DNA from 2 places in the Levilactobacillus sp. HBUAS70063 genome. Region 2 is predicted to be linked to the other one. Evidence: predicted binding sites of a transcription regulator. Region 2 holds the regulator's gene; the other holds the start of a gene.
What was found. The regulator LexA, encoded in region 2, represses DNA repair genes until DNA is damaged. The targets are predictions, from matches to a motif close to CNAACANNTGTTNG.

Region 1 (7,830 bases), 160 kb from region 2:
CATGAGTTACGTGTTGGATTTACGGCAAAAAATGGGCTCGCAGCCGCTAATCGTCGTGGGCGCCGCGGCCTTGGTATTACGCGCGCAACAACTCTTACTGGTTAAACGAACGGACAATGGACTCTGGGGCTTGCCGGCCGGTTCCAAGGAACTCGCCGAAGACCTGGCAACGACGGCTAGTCGTGAACTGCGTGAGGAAACCGGCTTAATCGGTCGACAAGCAAAATTGCTGACGGTGGTTAGCGGTCCGGGCATGCAGTATACGTATCCCAATGGCGACCAGATTGATTCCGTGACCACGGTTTACCAACTGACGGCGACCGGCGAGTTGTATGCGGACCAAACCGAAACCAGCAGCGCCACATATTTTCCATTGGACGCGTTGCCAACAGAACTTACGCCAATCACGCGGCGGATTTTACAAGCGCTAAGTCGTGAAGGCCAAATTTAAATACGAGATAAGGGCTCAGCGTGATCGGTAGGTTGAAGAACCAGATTGCGTAAACGCCCTTATTTTTTGGATTTTAATCTACTTTCGATAATATATATTATGTAAAGTAGAGAATGAAATAAACTTCCACCGTGAATTTTGGTGGTGCCCCCATTCCACTTTAATTGGTCACCACATTCACTGACCGAATCCGGCTGCGACTTTCTAGCCGGCTTAACCCGCCAGAAGCTGTCGAAGTAAATAAGGTTCTTCATCAAAGGTCGCTGCAAATTTTTTCGTCTGGCGTTCTCGACATGGCTAACCACTCACCGCTTCACCGGTTGTGGTCGTTAGACCGTTAGAACAACGCCAATCAGCTTTATTTTGAGGCGCATTCTGCGTTAATCTCGTGGTCAGGTCTCCATCTGATTGCTGAACGTGTGCTCAGAATCGACGTCTAAAATGGCCGCCTAGGACCGCTTGATTTAGCGACTGGTCGAGGTCTCGTCTCGGTCGATTCAGATGCTGACAACGTGAGCGCTGGACGACCGATCACCAGTCTAAGCTGGACTGGCATACTTAGGGCTTGGCGGTTAATGTTAATCGCCGCCTGGGTAATTCTAGCCAATTCAGATAAAGCCGTCGCTGGCTTCAAAGTTGACCGGTATTGCGACTTACAACCGGCTTTCAAGTCGACTCTCAGGACTTAAAAGCCGCGATAAACGTTGTTATACCGGGATTCGTTGCCAATAGTCGGTCAATTCAAAGAAAACCGTTGTCAGTCAGGGCAAATTGCGTTAAATGCCGCCACAACGGTGGTTTTGCTACCTGATCGTGCCATCCGTTGACTTGGCAAGTCTTAGGTGACCTAGGTTTTGGCGATAATTAATATGGCAATTACTTTCATTAAAACAAATATTTTAAAGATAGTAGTCCACAAAAATTAAACGGGGGACTTGCTAATTTTTAGATTCCCCGGTATCATGGTTAATGAGAACATATGTTTGGAGGCCACTTCTATGGAAAAACAACATTATTTAAAATTAATCGACGAAGAATTGGCCACGGCACCCTGGTACGTTCAGGAATATTATCAGGCCAAGGCCACAATTCCCCTGTCGCCAGCCACCCTATACCAATACCTAACAGAGTTCCGGCGCTTCTTCAACTGGCTGATTAGCGAAGGCTTGACCCCCGCTCAACGCCCCGCCGACATTGACATTCAGGTCTTGGCGACATTAAAGAAAGAAACCGTTGAGCTGTATAAATCGGCCCTGCTGAACCAGACCAAACTGACCGGTGCTCCTGGCAGTCGCACCCACCCCACGATCAATCGGTCACTCAATGCCCTCTCCTCACTCTTTAAATACCTAACCGAGGATACGGAGGACGACCACGGCGAGGCCTACTTCGACCGCAACGTCATGCACAAGATTGCCCTGGTCCGCACCAGCGAGACCTATGCCACCCGAGCAGCCAACCTCAAGACCAAGCTCATGCTGGGGAATACCGACCACGACTACCTAGACTTTATCGATCAAAAATATGAGGCGCTCCTGTCGCCGGCCAAGAAGCGCTACTTTCACCGGGACAAACGCCGAGATTTGGCCATCAACGCCCTGCTACTGGGCAGCGGGCTGCGGGTCTCCGAAGCGGCCAACGCCGACCTGCGGCATCTGAATCTCAAGACCGGGACGATTGGCGTCATCCGTAAGGGCGGTCAACGCGACACCGTCCCGATTGCCCCGTGGACGCTACCGTACATTCAGGACTACGTCGACCATCGTACGGCCACTTACCACGCCCTCAGTGGCGACCGTGCCTTATTTCTCAGCAATTATCGCGGTCAGGCCTCGCGAATGCAGGCCAATTCCATGGAAAAGATGGTCGCCAAATACTCGGCGGCGTTCAAGGTCCGAATTACCCCCCACAAGCTCCGGCACACTCTGGCTTCCAAGCTCTATCTAGCCACCAAGAACGAACAGCTCGTGGCTACCCAGCTTGGTCAGAATTCGACCAGTGCAACGGGGTTGTACACGCATATTATTGATGAGGAGCAACGGCAGGGTTTGGAAAAAATGTAATCGCGTAAAAACGCTCAAGGTATTCAGGCCTTGAGCGTTTTTCTATGCTAGCTACTTTGATTTCTGATCGCAAATTGCAAGAACAAGTTAGCCACTGAGGCCAAATACTGATACCAAGGGGTTCTCAGGGGCTTGGAGAGGAGCAATACGCCTAGCCGAAGATGCCGACGAAGCGCTCAGCTGGCGTTTGGAAACCCAGTTGGGACGAGGCAAGTTGTTTAGCTTGTCGGCCGCCCTGGCAACGTCAGCTGGACTGATAGCGTCGAGAGACGTGCCCTTAGGAAAGTACCGGCGAATCATACGGTTATGGACCTCGTTTGAACCGCGCTCGCTGGACGTGTAAGGATGTGTAAAGTAGACTGGGGCAACTATGCCATGACCTGCGGAAGGGTCGCAAACTCAGGACCATTGTCCGCAGTAATTGATTTGATAATGGGCCCGTACTCAGCGATGATTGACTTCATCGCGTAGGCCACTGAATCGGCGTTGCGACCATCAATCAAGCGGATAATTTGGAAGCGCGTCTGGCGTTCGATCAACGTCAAGATGACACTCTCTTGACCATCGCGCTTCCCGACGATTGTGTCGATTTCAAAATGTCCGAACGCCTCACGAGAATCCACTTCCGCAGGACGTTCCTCAATACTTTGACCCAATAGGCGCCGATACTTGTGGGCGGTGCTCACGTGCTTTGGTGGGCGACGGCTTAACTTCTCAGCAAGATCTAGGTTACAGATCTCTAGGAACCGTTTATCGTGGTTAACTTGATTATAAAATTCGCCAAAGAATTATTTTCAGTTAATTAAAAACAATTCAAAAGACAAGGTCTGCAATCGGACACGTCATAAAAAAGTGCTATTTTAAAAAAATCGAATAAAAGTATTGCCTTGGTGTTAACACTGCTGTTGTCATTACCTTTTTGACTGTTTAAGAATAAAGTTCAGAAAAATTTACTTTTAAAAGCAGAAAATAAGTAAAAAAATTTTCCAGCCGTTTTTAATTTTACTTTTTTGCTAAAAACACACATAAATTTTGATTAATTATCTACATTTTTATATCAAAACTAAAATTAATCTGTTGACATTAAAACAACAGGTGTTATGATATTACTTGTGCTTAATAAAGCAACAGATAAAGAGGTAATTGATTATGACAAACAAACAACGTGCTCTTGACTATATGAATGCTGTGTTCACTGAAAAGGATATGGATAAGGTTGAAACCTTCTTTGGTAATGACTGGACTCAACATAACCCTTCCGTAAAAAATGGCATTGAAGCTTTACGAGGTGTTTTGACCGATAACGAAATGAATTGGGAACCTAGTGTCGTGATGGAAGAAAGCGACATTGTTGCGGTACACGGAAGATATACAAACTTTTTTGGCAAAACAATGATTGCTGTTGATTTCTTTAGATTTGATGACAATGGAAAAATTAATGAACATTGGGATGTTCTACAAGAAGAAGTTCCAGCTGAAAAAACTGCAAGTGGAAATGCAATGTTTCCAATTAAGCCCAGTCGTTAGAAACAATTTTAAGGAGGTACTTTTACATGAAGTATTCATATAAAGTCAGTGACGCAATCCATATCTTAGCCTATGTAAGTATTGTTCCAGCCGGCAATCTTAGTAGCAATACTATTGCTGAAAGTATTGAGTCCAATGCAAGTGTCGTAAGACGTTTAATGTCTAACTTAAAAGATGCCGGTTTACTGGCCAGCACGGTAGGTGCCGCAAGGCCACGGTTGGCGAAACCAGCTTCTGAGATTACATTATTAGATGTTTTTAAAGCCGTTGAAACTAATCATGATATTCTTCATGTAGATCCGCGTACTAATATGGACTGCCCGGTTGGTGCTAACATTCAGCAAACATTAAATGACGCTTACGATCGGATTCAAAGCGCTACCGAAAAAGAAATGCAAAAAATTACGGTTCAAGAAATTATTGACGGTATTCAAAAGCGCCGTCAACAAAATATTTCATAATAGATTAAACATTTTCATGATTGTTTCTCACGCACTTGGTGTCCCCAGTCACCCAAAGCAAATAATGCTTGATCTAAATGACGACCGACAGTCGTTAACCGGTATTCAACTTGTGGCGGTACTGAATCGTACTGTTGTCGCACATCTAATCTAGTTTTTGCAGGTGCTTCAACTCATTAGAAAGTGCAATTGGCGAGATGCCTGTTACACGTCGCTGTAACTCATTAAATCTAATTGGCTCATCTTTTATGAGTTCCCAAATAATACGAAGGCGCCACTTTCCTTAGATGATTTCCAAAGCGAATTTTGTATCACAGTTTTCCATAATATTCTCCATTTCTTACCTACTAAACTTTTTTTAGTACTTGTTCAGTGCATGCCCACTATTTACAATAAAACTGTTAAGATAGTCAGTCAAATTCAAGGAGGAATTACAATGTCACAAGCAGCTAAAACTTTAGAGAATTTCTTAAACGCAATCTCAAAAATGGATATCAAAAGCGTTCAAGACATGTTTGCTAACAATGTTACTCAATTTGTCCCATTTGCTCCAGCCGGAACACCTGATAAAATCGAAGGTAAGGAAGCCGTTGCCAGCACTTTCGGTAGCTTACCACAAATGTTTAAGAACATGGACTACAGTAATGTAGAAATTGTTGAAACAAATGATGATAACTTTGCGATTGGCTTTGCTCATGCAGATGCTACACTAGTTAACGATACGCCGTACGATCAAAACTACGTTTTCTATGTCCGTACAAATAATGACGGCTTAATTAGTGAATATCGCGAGTACATGAACCCAGTTAAGCTGGGTGAAGCTATCGCACAATTGACCAAATAATCGTTACGACTCAAACAATATAACTAAAAAACGGAACAGGCAAACTCACAAGCGAGTAATTGCCTGTTCCGTTTTGTTTCAGTTTCGTTCTTATGACGACATTCTAGCCATTCGCTGATAAAATTATCTGAACCAATCCATTCAATCTTACCCTTTTAAGTGGTTAATCTCACAAACAACATCTCCACTACTTAGAACATGAAGATTTTGGTGTACTGTATAATACTGAACTTCATTTTATGTAATCATACAATGAGCAACTAAATTAAATGTAGAAAAAACGGACTTTATTTTGACGGCGAATTTTATAATCAAGTTTGCCACTTAGAAATCTAGACCAAAATAAATACGCCAAGACGTAAACCTCAGGTATCATTGGAGTTCCTACACAAACAATGAAAGAGGTCTTCGTCTTGATGCAAGAACAGCTTACCATGAATCGCCCCAAGGGTCACCATCTAACTTTGAAAGAACGTGGAAACATTGAGGTCTACTTCAACCATGACGGCTATTCTCGCCGTAAAATAGCTGATTTGATTGGGGTCAGTCACCAGACCATCAGTAACGAGATCAGACGAGGCTTGGTGTCCAATAAACAGCGGGTTAACGGCAAGGAACAGTACTTTGAGGTCTACGTTGCGGAGCTTGCCGAACGACGCTATCACGAGAAACGGGTGGCCTGTCACCGGCCGTACAAATTCACCCAGGTGGCGGACTTCCTGACCTTCTTTGTGGAGCGCTTTAAGACCGACGGCTGGGCACCAGACGCCGTGGTCGGTCGCGCTAAAGCGCTTGGCCTCTTTCGACCGGAAGAGATGGTCTGCACCCAGACATTTTACAAGTACATCGATAAGCAATTTCTCGAGGTCTGTAACCTGGATCTTGCCGAGAAGCTGAGCCGTCGCCCACCAAAGCACGTGCGCACCGCCCACAAGTATCGGCGCCTATTGGGTCAAAGTATTGAGGAACGCCCTGCGGAAGTGGATTCTCGTGAGACATTCGGGCATTTTGAAATCGACACAATCGTCGTGAAGCGCGATGGTCAAGAGAGTGTCATCTTGACGTTGATTGAACGCCAGACGCGCTTCCAAATTATCCGCTTGATTGATGGTCGCAACGCCGATTCAGTGGCCTACGCGATGAAGTCAATCATCGCTGAGTACGGGCCCATTATCAAATCAATTACTGCGGACAATGGTCCCGAGTTTACGACCCTTCCGCAGGTCATGGCATAGTTGCCCCAGTCTACTTTACACATCCTTACACGTCCAGCGAGCGCGGTTCAAACGAGGTCCATAACCGTATGATTCGCCGGTACTTTCCTAAGGGCACGTCCCTCGACGCTATCAGTCCAGCTGACGTTGCCAGGGCGGCCGACAAGCTAAACAACTTGCCTCGTCGCCAACTGGGTTTCCAAACGCCAGCTGAGCGCTTCGTCGGCGTCTTCGGCTAGGCGTATTGCTCCTCTCCAAGCCCCTGAGAACCCCTTGGTATCAGTATTTGGCCTCAGTGGCTAACTTGTTCTTGCAATTTGCGCTTGATTTCTAGTCACATTCTCAGTGAACTGCAGAAGGTCATGGACTCAGGTCATTTTGATTGACCATGGCCAGATCATTGTGGACCATCAACACGTTCAATCAGCGCCATCAACGCTACTACCGCCTGATGACGGCCAATCCGCAGCTCACCGCCCAACTACTCACCCCATCGCATACGGCTTACCAGCAGGCAGATGCAACCTTAGTAATGCCTTAGTCATCAGCGTGAGCCTGCTGATGGTCTACACGGGCCAATTCGTCTCAGCTAATCTATTGAATGCGGAAAAGTGGGTCCAGCTCTTGCGTTGGAACCCCTTCAATATGACCAGTCTCACCCGACAATATTACAATTACATCATGTATCACGCGACCAGTCACCTCAGCAATGGCCAGCTATTACTGGGAACACTCAGTTATACGCTCATCTTTATCGTGACCGGTTATCTAATTTTTAGAAAGAAACGTTTCTAATTTCCTGGAAGTATCCAAAATGAGCCAATTTCCCGAACAATTAAAAAATTACGTAAGGACCAGCACATCACGCAAGACGACCTGGCGACCAAACTTTTTGTCACCCGCCAAGCCATCACCAAATGGGAATCTGGCGACTCAACGCCTGATCTCGCTAACTTCACAAAACTAACGGACATTTTTAACGTGAGCCTGGATACCCTCGTGTTTGGAACCGCACACGAGGCCCAGGTCGATACGACTGAATTTGTTTTCGACCCTAAACACAACCGCTACGTCCGCCGATTCGGTCGCATGAACTTCTGGGACCTTTCTTGCTGGTTACTGGTGGGCCGTGCTGGCAGGACTCTTTATCATTGGCTTATTCTCTATATTTTGGTCCGGACGGTAAAAAACGAAAGTGGAACAAAGGGATGATTAGCCGGCTCCTTTTGGCGCACGTTTTGGCGAATTAAAGTAAATGCACAAGGGCCTG
Region 2 (7,830 bases):
GCGTTGACCACCTTGAGGGCTGTGATTTGGTAGCGCTTACTTTCAAGCCGTGAAATAATTTCACCGATATGTCCTTCCGCAACACCATCCGGTTTAACTAATACTAAAGTTTTTTCTGAATTCGCCATGGTAGAGAACCTCCTTGAGTTTTTAAAGCGTCCAAGTTATAGCGGGTATAACGAGTTGTTAATTCAAATTGTAGACTAACCTTTCCGCAACGTCAATCGAATTATGAATATTTTGTTAGCGTTTTCATTATTTTGTTTTTAAGCATGAAAAAAGTCCGAGACGGGCTCGGACTTTAACGCTTTATTCGGGGTCGCCCATGATCATCCAGAGGATTAGGTAGGCAATCAACCCAGGGAACATCGGGGTGATGGCAAGTAGGACAAAGATGACGCGCGCAATATTAGAATTCCAGTCGAAGTGCTCGGCGATGCCGCCGATGACCCCGGCGAACATGCGGTCGGTGGCTGAGCGGTGGATACTTTTCATGAGAACATCCTCCCTTGCAGATTAGGATTGAAAATCAATTTTGTTAAAGAAATCGACGTGGATGTCGTCATCCGTGATTTCTAGCTTGGTGATGCTACCGTTGATGGTGGCCACGCCCTCATCGAGTTCCGGGGCGTAGCGGTCGATGATGGACCGGATCGTCATGCCGTGGGAGACGACGAGCACCTGGTCACCATCCTTAGAATTGGCCCGGAGCTTGTCGAAGCCGCGGTCGAGACGTTCCCAAAACATGGCGTTGTTTTCGGCTTCACCGTACAGGTCGGCCTGGTGAATCAAGTCACGGGCCTTCTCCAATCCGTAAGTGCCGAGCACCTTGGATTCGGAGGTCAGCCCCACCTGTGCCCCCACGAATTGCCACATCTGATTCAGGTCATTGCCTTCGAAATAACCATGGCACTGTTCCCGGAATTCCGGGTACTGGTAGGTCACAATGTTCATGTTATCCGGATTTTCCTTCAGCGCGATGTGTGCCGTCTCAATGGCCCGGCCAGAATCACTACTGTAGGCCGCGACAAAGGGAATCCGACTGAGTTGTTGCCCGGCGCGCTTAGCATCAGCCCGACCCTTCGCGGTGAGGGGGGAATCAATCCAGCCCTGCACCTTATTATAGTGGTTCAACATGGTTTGACCGTGACGCACAAAATATGCCGTAATCTTCTTCATTTTACCGAGGCCTCCATTGATCAAGTAAGTGTTTACAAGTTTAGTATATCAAGCTTATCAAGGGAACGCGAAGATTTTGCCGCTAAATTCAAAAAAGGTCATATGTTCGCTGGAATCCAAACAATAACCATGCTAAGGTAAAGGTTAATTAGGAGATGGTGCGTAATGAATACTGAGAGCAGTTATCGTTATTCGGGAGAACATGCCCTGGACTTGGCCCAATTAGCAACGCGCGTGGAGAAGGGGCCCAATCAGGCCGTCATCAACAGTGCGTTGGCGGCCAACGTGGCGACGTTGAGTGATTTACAGGCCCGGTTGTATTCGCAAAAGAAGCACGGGATCATTGTGATTCTGCAGGGGATGGACACCGCCGGCAAGGACGGTCTGATTCGACACGTCTTTAGTGGCCTGAACCCGTCCGGAACCAGCGTGGTCAGTTTTAAACAGCCCACGCACTTGCAGTTGGACCATGACTTTCTTTGGCGGATCAATCAGGCGTTGCCGTCTCGCGGGGAGATTCGGATCTTTAACCGCTCGCAGTACGAGGACGTGCTGATTAGCCACGTCCATCCGGAGATGTTAACCACCCAGAATTTGCCGGGGGTGGACGCGGTGGAAGACGTGGACGATAAATTCTGGAATCACCGGTATCACGACTTGCGAAATTACGAAAAATACCTGCGACACCAAGGTTTCGAGGTCATCAAATTCTTCTTACACCTGTCCAAGGACGAGCAGACCCATCGCTTCGAACGCCGGATCGAGGTGCCTAGCAAGAACTGGAAGTTCGCGCCCAGCGACATGCAGGAGCGGGCATTCTGGGATGACTATCAAGAGGCTTACACCCGCATGCTGGAGAAGACCGCGACGCCGAAGAGTCCGTGGTACCTGATTCCGGCCGATGACAAGGGCGTTGCCCGACTGACCGTTTCGAATATTCTAATCGATCGCTTGCAAGCCTTGCACCCGGAATATCCGAAGGTTAGTGCGGATACCAAGCGGAAGTTGCGTGAGGTGCTCCAACAGCTGAAAGATCATAAATTATAGGGCAATTGGTAGATGCAAAAAGCTATCTATCGGCAATTAGGACGGGGTTTCATATCCGTAAATTGTAACATACAACTATCGAATGAAACGTGATTTTGGCCACCGCTTGACTCGAATCACGAGACTTTCGATAGTTTTTTGATGCTACTGATTGTTAAGAGTTCGTTAGGGATTGGTGGTGACGGCCACTGGACGCCAAATTGTGCAGTACAATCGTTACAGTACATTACGCGTTGATCCACTAATGGTGATGGGGGTCAAACACCGTCACGGTCACGCAATCTTTTAGGAGGTCTCAATAGATGAGCATCAGTGTTGGTATTGATAAAATCGGTTTCTACACGCCAGGACTCTACTTGGACATGGCCGAGTTGGCAACCGCCCGGGGCGAGGACCCTAATAAGTATTTAATCGGGATTGGCCAGTCGCAGCAGGCGGTGATTCCCCCAACGCAGGATGTCGTGACCATGGCCGCCAACGCCGCCAGTCAGATTCTCACGCCCGAGGTCAAAGATGACGTAGCCATGGTTCTGTTTGGCACGGAGTCCGGTATCGATAACTCGAAGGCCACGGCCGTGTATCTGGCTCATCTGCTGGACCTATCCAGTCACACCCGCGCCGTTGAACTTAAACAGGCCTGCTACGGGGCCACGGCTGGTCTGCAATTGGCCGCCGATTACGTGCGGGTCCATCCCGCGGCCAAGGTCTTGGTCATTGGGGCCGATATCGCCCGCTATGGCCTGCGGACGGCCGGTGAGGTCACGCAGGGTGGCGGTGCTGTGGCGATGCTGGTGGCCGCGAACCCCCAGATTTTGGCGTTGGAGCCCGTCAGCAGCTACCACACCGCGGATGTCATGGATTTCTGGCGTCCTGTTTACCGGACGGAAGCCTTGGTCGACGGCAAATATTCCACGAATGTCTACCTCGACTTCTTTAAAACCGTGTGGACCGACTACCAGCAACAAACGCAGCGAACGATTGCCGACTTTGATGCGTTTGCCTTCCACCTGCCGTTCACCAAGATGGGCCGTAAGGGCTTGCGCCAAATCCTGCCGGAGGCCGCTGCCGACCAGCAAGCCACACTCAAGGCGGCCTTCGAGGCCAGTCAGGAGGACAACCGCCACGTGGGGAACCTCTATACGGGTTCGCTGTACCTGAGCTTCCTGTCGCTGTTGCGGCACGGCCAGCTGACGGCGGGCAATCGGATTGGTTTCTTCAGTTACGGGTCCGGGGCCGAGGGCGAATTCTTCAGTGGTCTGCTTCAACCGGACTTCCGCCAAGGCTTCGATGACGCGGCCTTAACACAACTGTTGGCGCAACGCCAACGGGTAAGCGTGGCCGAATACGAGGCGATTTATCGCCGGCAACTCAGTAACGATGGGCGTGATGTTCGGCTCGCCGTGGGTGACGATGACGCGCCGTACTACTTGGCCGGCCGTCAGAATCAGCAGCGCCAGTATCGGCACCGTTAAAAGTAAAATTTGATCAGAAAAAACGCGCCCGGAAAACTTTTCCGAGGCGCGTTTTGTTAGCACCATAGCCGTTATTCGAATTGGTTTTTAATGACATAGCCGTCCTTGAAGACCAGCACCGGCGACTGCTGACCGACGCGCACCTCCAGGCGATAGCCCTTGCCCAGCGATTTTTCCAAAGAGCCGCTGGTTTTAGTGAAGTTCTCCACGAAGCGGGGCCATTTGGCTTGCTTGGCGAGACTTGGCTTCTTGGTGAGAGCCGCAATCGTCTGCTTGAGGTCGCTGTTGGTGACGGTTAGCGTATAGGTCTTGCTGGCGGCGTCAAAGGTGACGTCCCCCAGCTTGGTCAGGGCCTTAGCCAACTGTTGCTGCACGCTTTTCTCGTTGTCCGCCTGCGTGACACCGCTAGAACTCGCGGAGAAGGCCTGTCCGGACGGCGAACTAATCTGGGACTGTTTTTTGGCCGTGTGCGTGGCTGGTGCTGTCGACTGATGCGACCAGTACGGCAATTTCCAGATGGCAAAAACCGTTCCCAGCAGTGCCACCGCCAGCAGTAGGCTGACGCCGACCTTTGAGCCCCCGTTTTGAATGACCGTCAGCAGTGAGAAACCCGCAATTATCGTAATTAACCCACCCATGATTGCAAATCCAAGAATCATCATTTTACTTGCCCCCAATGTGAAGTGCTCTCAGTATAGCATGAAACAATTCGCTCGTGAAAGGGCTACCGCGAACCGTCGCTCAAATTCGAATAATATTAACAGATTTATTAAATTAGGCGGCCTTAACGTTTTATAACCGAATATTAATTAAAATGTTGTCGCTAAAAGTTAATGTTTCCGGTATAATAAGAACCATATTTGAGAGAAATGAGGAGATTAGTGTGACCAATGTTTATTTAGCAGGACCCTTCTTCGATGATGAACAGATTTCGCGGATTGAACGGGTGGAACAGGCCTTAGCCGCTAACCCCCCGCGTGAACAGCTTCTTTAGCCCACGGAAGAATGAAATCCCGGGGTTAACCATGGGGACCCCCGAGTGGGCCACGCAAACCTTCCAAATGGACGTCAACCAGATCGATCAGGCCGATGTTGTGGTGGGGATGGTTGACTTTGTCGATGACCAGGTGGATTCCGGCACCGCCTTTGAGATTGGCTATGCCTTCCACAGCAAGAAGCCGGTGGTCATCTTACATGAAAAGGACACGACCCTGAATCTCATGATTGCCGAGGGCCTTCACGCTTACGTGCGCGAAGCCGAGGCCTTGGCCGCCTACGACTTTTCGACGCTGCCAGAGAGCCACTACCATGGTGATGTCATCTAGAACTAAAAGAAGTGCGATCGGGCTAGCCAAGCGGCTGGTGACGATCGCACTTTTAGGTTTGTGGCGAAACGAAAGGCGCTAGGACCCGTTAGCCTAGCGCCTTAATTGACCATTTTAGTGAACGTCGTCGCGGAAGAGACCGACGACCTTACCTAAGATGCTGACATTGTTGAGAATGATGGGCGCCATCGTGTCGTTTTCCGGTTGGAGGCGGAAGTGGTCGGCCTCCTTGAAGAAGCGTTTGCACGTGGCTTCGTTATCCTCGGTCATGGCGATCACGATATCGCCATTGTCGGCGTTCTGTTGCCGGCGGACAATGACCTGGTCACCGTTGAGAATCCCAATGTTAATCATACTTTCCCCGCGGATAGTCAACATGAAGAGTTGATCGTCGTCCCGTTCAAACTCGGGTGGAACTGGGAAGTAATCCGTGGCTTCCTGCACGGCTAGGATGGGTTCCCCGGCGGTAACGGTCCCGAGAACGGGGATTCGCGTCTGTTGTTCGTGAACACCCAATTCCTCCAGACCAGCCGGCGTGACTTCCAGTGCCCGTGGCTTGGTGGGGTCCTTGGTCAACAGGCCCTTTTTTTCCAGGCGGGCGATGTGGCCGTGTACCGTAGAGGTCGAGGACAGGGAGACGGCTTCGCCAATTTCACGGACGGTCGGCGGATACCCTTTTTCATTTACCCGTTCCCAAATGAAGCGCAGGACGGCTAACTGTTTACTTTCAGAAGCTTTACTCATTTTTGCCACCTCGTTCGTCATTCGTAGTATAGTTTAATCACAGTGTAGCATACGTTCGCCACGTTTTCAAACAGATGTTCGGTTAAACGAGTTGAAATCTGAAATTAACCCTGATATGATAGGGCATGTCTTGAAACAACCGGATAAATTCTCCGCGCGATTCAATGGAGAACCTCGCGCACAATGGCGATGGGGTGACGACAGGCCCGGTCGCTTACCGATCGAGCGTTAAAAAATTAATTAAAGGAGGGCTGTTCATGGCGGAAGAAACGATGGACACCTTATTGGTACGGATCAACGAATTGGCACACAAGGCCAAGACGAGTGAGGGCTTAACTGCTGAAGAAACGGCTGAACGGGCCACGCTAAGGCAGAAGTACCTCAAGTTATTCCGGGCCAGCTTCAAGAGCCAGGTCGAAATGATGCAGGTTTACGACAAAAACGGCAAGGAAGTCACACCGGAAAAGGTCCGTAATATTCAGCGCAAAAAGGGTTTACGCGACAATTAATTCAGGGAGCGGGTCTTTTTACCGGATTCGCTCTTTTATTTTGCGTTAAGTTTGTGTAAAATTGTAAAATGAATGACTGCAAAAAAGGAGGGGAATACCTTGTCAACTTGGATTTGGATCATTATCGTCATCGTTGTCGGCCTGGGCTGTGCTGCCGGGGGCTTCTTCGGTGCCCGTAAGTACATGGAAAACTACCTGAAAGACAATCCGCCAATTAACGAAGACCAATTGCGTGCCATGATGTTGCAGATGGGGCAAAAGCCATCACAACGGAAGTTACATCAAATGATGAATGCGATGCAACAAAACGCGCACAACAAAAAATAGGTCTGGTTTTACTGACGACTCGCTTCCGGTTTTCCTGGGGGCGAGTTTTTTTGTTTGCATTTTACGGGATTTTCTGTAGAATTGGAAGGTCTGTTACTTTTTTAATCATATTTTAATTTAAGGAGGGATGTTCGTGAGTATTTTTCGTAAATTAGCCTGGTACTTTCGGTTGGAATGGCGAACCTACCTGGTCGGCGTCATTGGGCTACTCTTGACGGCCATCATCGCAATTATTCCGCCGCGGATCATCGGAAACATGGTCGACGGCATTCACGGGCAAACCATGACGGGGCGCCTGCTGGTCATCGACCTGGCCTTCGTCACCCTGGCCGCGCTGGGGCAATACGCCACCCGGTACCTTTGGCGAAATGCCATCTGGGGTGGGGCGGCCCACCTGGAACAGCTCCTGCGAAATCGCCTGTTCAATCACTTCATGGTGATGGACCGGGAATTCTATCAGCATTACCGAACCGGGGATCTCATGGCCCACGCCACCAACGACTTGGAAGCCGTGCAACGGGTGGCCGGCGGGGGGATTCTCCAGTTCGCCGATGCCATCATCACGGGGGGCACGACGCTGATTGCGATGATGACGCTGATTGACTGGCGCTTGACGCTGATCGCCATCATTCCGTTTCCATTTCTCGCCGTCATTTCGTGGTTCTTGGGTCAACGGATTCACCGGGCCTTCGGGGCGTCTCAGGCGGCCTTCTCGCGGCTCAACAACAAGGCCCAGGAAAGCATTAGCGGCATCAAGGTCATCAAGGCGTTGGGTCAAGAGGCCGATGACGTGGCGGACTTCGATCAGCAGGTTGATCAGACCATTAAGATTAACCGACGCGTCAACCGGCTAGACTCGCTCTTTGATCCGGCCATCACGCTGGTGATTTCATTTTCTTACGTGGCGACCATCGTCTTGGGTGGGCTTTTCGTCACCCACAACGTCATCACGATTGGCAATCTGGTTTCCTTCATTAGCTATTTGGCCATGATGGTCTGGCCGATGTTTGCCGTGGGGATGCTCTTTAACACCATGGAACGGGGTAATGCCAGTTACGACCGGGTCATGGAGCTTCTGAACCAGAAGACCCACATTATTGATCGGGTCAATGGGTTAAAGACGCGGCCAACCGGGACCCTGAGCTATCACGTTAAACGGTTCGACTATCCCGATGATGCTGGGGCCAGCCTGCAACAGATTGACTTCGATCTGCAGGCAGGGAAGAC

Region 1: the regulator LexA is predicted to act here: its motif matches at 1,424-1,437, upstream of xerS (tyrosine recombinase XerS).

The regions. Positions count from the first base shown of each region.
Region 1 is NZ_JBANSM010000001.1:224,113-231,942, reverse strand. It holds gene V8I28_RS01165 (NUDIX hydrolase) at 2-451, shown strand; gene xerS (tyrosine recombinase XerS) at 1,450-2,514, shown strand; partial or broken gene V8I28_RS13090 (IS30 family transposase) at 2,666-3,269, opposite strand; gene V8I28_RS01150 (nuclear transport factor 2 family protein) at 3,664-4,041, shown strand; gene V8I28_RS01145 (Rrf2 family transcriptional regulator) at 4,068-4,502, shown strand; gene V8I28_RS13085 (winged helix-turn-helix transcriptional regulator) at 4,517-4,645, opposite strand; partial or broken gene V8I28_RS13080 (winged helix-turn-helix transcriptional regulator) at 4,648-4,773, opposite strand; gene V8I28_RS01140 (nuclear transport factor 2 family protein) at 4,939-5,346, shown strand; partial or broken gene V8I28_RS01135 (IS30 family transposase) at 5,742-6,799, shown strand; gene V8I28_RS01130 (hypothetical protein) at 6,949-7,101, shown strand; gene V8I28_RS01125 (hypothetical protein) at 7,110-7,355, shown strand; gene V8I28_RS01120 (helix-turn-helix domain-containing protein) at 7,368-7,772, shown strand.
Region 2 is NZ_JBANSM010000001.1:388,562-396,391, reverse strand. It holds gene ndk (nucleoside-diphosphate kinase) at 1-128, opposite strand, end outside; gene V8I28_RS01925 (PspC domain-containing protein) at 310-495, opposite strand; gene V8I28_RS01920 (histidine phosphatase family protein) at 517-1,179, opposite strand; gene V8I28_RS01915 (PPK2 family polyphosphate kinase) at 1,345-2,226, shown strand; gene V8I28_RS01910 (hydroxymethylglutaryl-CoA synthase) at 2,529-3,698, shown strand; gene V8I28_RS01905 (hypothetical protein) at 3,770-4,360, opposite strand; partial or broken gene V8I28_RS01900 (nucleoside 2-deoxyribosyltransferase) at 4,582-5,023, shown strand; gene lexA (transcriptional repressor LexA) at 5,138-5,767, opposite strand; gene V8I28_RS01890 (DUF896 domain-containing protein) at 6,025-6,276, shown strand; gene V8I28_RS01885 (YneF family protein) at 6,376-6,603, shown strand; gene V8I28_RS01880 (ABC transporter ATP-binding protein) at 6,737-7,830, shown strand, end outside.